Regions from separate parts of the Alteromonas sp. S167 genome, predicted to be linked through region 2. Evidence: predicted binding sites of a transcription regulator. Region 2 holds the regulator's gene; the other holds the start of a gene.
The links. Region 2 encodes MetJ, which represses methionine synthesis genes. Its sites were predicted from a motif close to TAGACGTCTAGACGTCTA; they were not measured.
Positions count from the first base shown of each region.

Region 1: a site for MetJ is predicted at 2,132-2,149, ahead of thrA (bifunctional aspartate kinase/homoserine dehydrogenase I). Genes of this name have one in related genera too.

Region 1 is NZ_JAZETR010000002.1:456,341-459,553, forward strand. It holds gene thrA (bifunctional aspartate kinase/homoserine dehydrogenase I) at 1-1,957, opposite strand, end outside; gene V7R35_RS05240 (LysR substrate-binding domain-containing protein) at 2,251-3,129, opposite strand.
Region 2 is NZ_JAZETR010000010.1:104,920-108,132, forward strand. It holds gene V7R35_RS15240 (malic enzyme-like NAD(P)-binding protein) at 299-1,534, shown strand; gene metJ (met regulon transcriptional regulator MetJ) at 1,600-1,929, opposite strand; gene metF (methylenetetrahydrofolate reductase) at 2,091-2,978, shown strand.

The DNA of each region.
Region 1 (3,213 bases), on a different contig from region 2:
TCATGCCCTCTTCCAGCTTGCCAAACACATAAGACAAGCTGCCGGATAAAATACCTTCAAAACGATGCAGTACATCACCTGCGCTGAAAAGCTTTTGCAAGTTATCAATTACCGGAAGACCCGCACCAACCGTCGTCTCGTAAAGGTACTGGCGGTTAGTGTTCTGCGCTGTTCTGCGAAGCTTCTTGTAGTAAGCCATTTCGCTGGTATTTGCTTTTTTATTTGGCGTTACTACGTGAAAGCCATTTTCCATCATATCAACATACTGCGACGCTATCGCTTCATGGCTAGTACAATCAACAATAACAGGGTTCACTAAACTGTTGTCATTCGAAAACTGATGAAGGCGCTCTACGCTCAGCATTTCGCTGGCAGAATCTAGCGCTGCTTTCCAGTCGCTACTTAAATCTATGCCCTGACTGTTAAGCAACAGCTTACGGCTATTCGCAATACCATAAACACGAAGCTGAACATTGCGCTTTAACAACTCATCTTGCTGCTTAGCAATTTGACCTAGTAATTCAGTGCCCACATTGCCACACCCTACTAGGAATACGTCGATGGTATGGCGGTCAGAGAAAAAATTCTGATGAATTACTTTAACGGCTTTCTTAGCACGCTTGCTTTCTATAACTGTTGAAATTGAACGCTCAGACGAACCTTGCGCAATAGCAACATTGTTCACACGGGCCTGTGCTAACGAGTTAAAGAAACGCGCTGCCAACCCTTTTGCCTGGCGCATTCCGTCGCCGACAAGGGTAACAATGGCAAGGTCGTGCCTTACTTCAATGGGGTCGAGCAGTTGGTTTTGTAACTCAAGCGCAAAGGCATCTTCTAGAAGCGTAAGTGCGCGATTTGCGTCTTTGCTTTGAATACAAAAACTAATTGAATATTCAGACGATGACTGTGTAATTAGACTAATTGAGATATTCGCATTAGACATTACTTCAAACACACGGCTTGCCATGCCAACCATGCCTTTAAGGCCCGGGCCTGCAACGTTAAACATAGTTACGTTATCTAGCTGCGAAATGCCTTTTACCGACGTCCACTTTTCGCTTTTTTCATTACTGATAAGCGTACCGGGCGCAGCGGGGTTTAGCGTGTTGCGAATTAAGCAAGGTATATGGTGCTGCGCAATAGGGCCAATGGTTTTAGGGTGAAGTACTTTCGCACCAAAGTAAGAAAGCTCCATGGCCTCCTGATACGTTAACTTATCAAGTAAAACGGCACCCTCAACCTGATTAGGATCGGCGTTGTACACACCATCTACGTCTGTCCAAATCTCACAACAGCTAGCATCAATACAGGCAGCCAGAATGGCAGCTGAATAATCTGAACCGTTGCGCCCAAGTGTTACCTTTTCACCTTGTTCATTTGCTGCAACAAAGCCTGGCATAACAAGCAGCTCACTACCGTCATTCGGTACATCAGAGAATCGCGCTTTACTTAACGCTACGTCTGCAATGCTATCTAGATAGTCGCCTTCGGCAAGTACGTATTTCACAGGGTCGATAATACGGTTTGCCACGCCTTTAGCAGATAAGATTTCGCTGAAAAGTGTGACTGAGATGTACTCACCAATACTTAATATTCCCGCCGACACGTTGTCTGGTGCCACACCAAGAAGCTTTATTCCTTCTAGGTGCTGCTTAAGCAAGCTTAGATGATCATTGATAAAAGCAACAACGGTATCATATGCAAAACCTGTAAGGGTTTCGTTTAGGTGATTGGCAATACCTGTAACCGTGTCGTTAAGCTTATTGAAAAGAGGTTGGAAATCGTCACCAGCGGCCGCTTGTTCACACAGTAGTGATAGCGCATTCGTTACCCCTTTCGGGGCAGACAGCACAACCGCAGCACCGTCGGTTTGGTGGGTCGCCGTGCTAATTTCCATCACGCGCATATAGCGCGGTGCATCGGCAAGAGAAGAACCCCCAAACTTTAAGACTTTCATATGCTGCTCCTTAAGGTTTCGCATGCTAAAACGTGAGTAAAAAAAAGCCCGCTCTGTGTTAGGCGGGCTTTCGTTGTCTTTTGCTTACTTGCACTAGCCACCGACCGCCCTATTCAAGGTGGTAATAAACATCATTGTGGTGCCAGTGCGTAGAATCTTTTTCATGTATGCAATTTGCCGTATAGACGTCTATCTGTCAACCGCAGTTTTCACCACACAGTGTTGCAGAAAATGAAACATTAAAAGCAAAATATTGCTTATCAAGGTACAAAACAGGTAATTTTGTCTTACTTCTACTTATCATCAAGTATGTATTTAGCAAGATAATCAATAAGTAAACGTATTTTCGGCGCAACATTGCGGTTAGAAGGGAAGACTGCCCAAATCGCTTCTTGCTTGTCTTTGTATGCTGGTAGTACCTCTATCAAATTTCCACTTTTTAGGTCGTTATGCACATAAAAACCGGGTAACTGTGCGATACCTAACCCACTGAGCGCCGCCGCTCGAAGCGCATTTCCACTGTTGTATCTAACCCGCCCTTTTACTGCTAAGGTTTTTGCTGTGCCTTCAACAACGAAACGCCAGTAAGGCTGAGACCCCACCAATAACGCGTGATGCTTTAACGCTTCCAGTGTTTCTGGAGGCGTATTGTCTTCAAAATAGCCTGGGCTTGCGCACACGTACAAACGACGAGTCGCAAGTTTTTTAGCAACTAACGTTGAATCTTCAAGTGCCCCTATTCGAATAGCCAAATCTAGCCCTTGGTCGACAATATCAATTTTGTCGTTAGTGAAAGTACACTGCACACTAATGCCGGAATAGGTTTTCATAAACGAATTCAGCAGCGGTGCTATAAATGCTTCACCAAAGGCCACGGGGGCAGTTAGTTTTATTAAACCTTGTGGCGACTGCTGAAGCGCACTGACTGACAACTGCGCGTCTTCCAATTGTTTTAGTGCTAAATGCGCTTGGTTAAAATACACTTTTCCAGCTTCCGTAAGCGAGACACTTCGCGTAGTACGATGCAGTAGCTTTACGCCCAGTAGCTTTTCTAGCGCCGCCACTTTTCGACTCACTTGGGCTACTGACGTGTCTAGCTTAGTAGCAGCGCCAGTAAAATTACCCACCTCTGCAACAGCACAGAACTCTGCAATGCCTTCTAGCACTTTCAAACAATCACCTTAATATTTTATGTTTTCTTGGAAGCTGTATATGCACACTCACAATACCTACAGCATCAACTTTAGCGATACAAA
Region 2 (3,213 bases):
CAATTATAGCCGTATATTACTGGTCTAATAACTTAGCGTCACCTAAATTGATACATGAGAATTCTGATCAGATATGTACACAGTGAAAGGCTGTGTTAGAGTTGCCATCGTCACCGTAATAATGAGTATTAATTTCATGAATAATGTTGCCTTTTTACGGCGCAGACTAGTGCTGCTGGACGAATTCTAACAATGTCGAACATGTGCTTTAGTAATTTAAAACAACAATAACAACATTAACTGCATCGCACAGACGAAAAACACCGATGAACCCTACGTCTTAAGGATATTAACTTACATGTCAGATTTTAGACAACGCGCCCTCGATTATCATGCCAAACCAACGCCGGGCAAAATTAGTGTAGAGCTTACTACGCCGGCTGATAGCGTTGACGACCTAGCATTGGCTTACAGCCCAGGTGTGGCTGAACCAGTACGAGAGATAGCAGAAGACCCAGATAACGCTTACAAATATACCGCTAAAGGCAACATGGTAGCGGTTATTAGTAACGGTACGGCTATTTTGGGCTTAGGTAACTTAGGTCCTCTTGCATCGAAACCTGTTATGGAAGGTAAGGCATTTCTGTTTAAGCGCTTTGCAGGTCTTGATGCCATTGATATTGAAGTTAAGCATCGCACAACAGAAGAATTTATTAATACCGTAGCGAACATTGCAGACACATTCGGTGGGATTAACCTTGAAGATATTAAGGCACCTGAATGCTTCGAAATTGAGCAAGAACTTATTAAGCGCTGTAACATTCCTGTATTTCACGATGACCAGCACGGTACGGCTATTGTAACTGCCGCAGGTATGTTAAACGCCTTGGAAATTCAGGGTAAAGATATTGAGACAGCTAAAATTGTTTGCATGGGCGCAGGCGCTGCAGCCGTTGCATGTATGGAGCTTCTTATAAAGTGCGGGGCACAGCGTGAGCGTATTTATATGCTAGACCGCAAAGGCGTAATTCACACTCGCCGCGATGATTTAACAGAACATAAAAAGCTGTTTGCCAATAATACCGATAAACGTACGCTTGAAGATGTAATGGACGGTGCAGATATCTTTGTAGGCGTTTCAGGCCCAGATTTGTTACCACCGGAAACGCTGGCGCTAATGGCAGAAAACCCAATTGTGTTTGCCTGCTCAAACCCAGACCCAGAAATTAAGCCAGAGCTTGCTCACGAAGTACGTAAAGACCTAATTATGGCAACAGGGCGCTCTGACTACCCTAACCAGGTGAACAACGTACTGTGCTTCCCATTTATCTTCCGCGGCGCACTGGACGTACGAGCAACAGCTATTAACGATGAAATGAAGGTTGCCGCCGTTGAAGCGCTTCGTGCAATAACCAAAGAAGAGGTGCCGGCTGAAGTTCTTGCCGCCAGCAAAAGCGAAAGCCTAACCTTTGGAAAAGACTATATTATTCCTAAGCCAATGGATCCTCGTCTTTGCCAGCGCATTGCTTCTGCCGTATCTGAAGCAGCCATTAAATCGGGCGTTGCTCGTATTCCTGGAGCTGAAAAGGAATAGCGGCTTGCTTAACAAACTAAAACGGCGCTTGTACAGCGCCGTTTTTTATTTGAAGTAAAGCGTAATTAGTCTTCTGTTACGTCGTTTTCTAAACTTGGGTCTATGCCCATCTCTTCCATAATACGGCGCGCTTCAGCAGGCACGCGGTTAGGATTGTCTTTACGCAAATCATCATCGTTGGGTAGCGGTTGACCCGTAAACGCATGTAGAAATGCTTCACACAGCAACTCTGAGTTGGTTGCGTGACGCAAGTTATTAATTTGTCGGCGTGTGCGTTCATCGGTTAACGCTTTCAGCACATTAATAGGTATGGAAACAGTGACTTTCTTTACCTGTTCGCTTTTTTTACCGTGCTCTGCGTAGGGGTGAATATAGTTGCCGTTCCATTCTGCCATTGTACTAACTCGGTTTACTCTTTTTTATGTTATGAATAGAAATTCTAAACAGATTAACGAAAAGGTCAATTGAGCAGTGTAAACCTCTTGACGTCTAGACATATATTCTTTAGTTTAGACGTCTAAACGTCCATAATATTTTAATTTTGAGAGAATAAGCCATGGTTTCTTACGCAGAAGGTATCGATGCCCTAAATCAGTCTCTGTCTGAGCTGCGAGATATTGATGTGTCGTTTGAGTTTTTCCCCCCGAAAACTGAAGCTATGGAAAAAACCTTATGGAAATCTGTAGAACGTCTTGCTCCATTAAAGCCAAGTTACATGTCGGTAACTTACGGTGCTAACAGTGGTGAACGTGACAGAACCCATGACGTTGTAAAGCGTATTCAGCAACAGACTGGCGTGGCAGCTGTACCACACTTAACGTGTGTTGATGCTAGTAGAGAAGAACTAAAGCAAATTGCACAAGATTATTGGAATTCTGGTATTCGCCGTATTGTAGCCCTACGTGGCGACCTACCCGCAGGTGTAGATAAAACGGAAATGTACGCGTCAGATTTGGTTGCCCTGTTAAAAGACGTAGCCGATTTTGATATTTCGGTAGCGGCGTATCCTGAAAAGCATCCAGAAGCCCCCAACGCCCAGTTCGATTTACTGAATTTAAAACGCAAGGCAGAAGCAGGCGCTACGGAAGCGATCTCTCAGTTCTTCTTCGACACCAGCGTATTTTTACGCTTTAGAGATCGCGCCGCCGCAGCTGGGGTAGACTTAGACCTTGTGCCGGGTATTTTGCCAGTAACCAATTACCAAACATTAGTTAGATTTGCAGGTTTTACTAACGTGCACGTACCAGGCTGGCTGCATAAAATGTTCGACGGGCTTGATGAAGACGACCAGGCCACCCGCAACCTAATTGGCGCTAATATCGCCATGGATCAGGTAAAAGTACTGGCGAAAGAAGGCGTTAAACATTTTCATTTTTACACGCTAAATAGAAGCGAACTTAGTTATGCCATTTGCCACATGCTTGGCGTTCGAGGTAACAGTTAATCACTCTGTTTAATACCCCTCTTTCAATAGCTGTACTGCGGGTTTGCAGTTCAGCTATTGTAAGTTAGCACTCTCCTTACTGTTTAAACCAGCCCCCTTTTCAATTAAACCAGCGTTATTGGCATTCACCCTGTTATTATTTTTTGAACAAACCTTTTGCTACCTATCGTCTGCACAGTTAACATTTAACTTTTGATATACCCATCCGCTTAGCCAAATGAAAAACTAAAACACG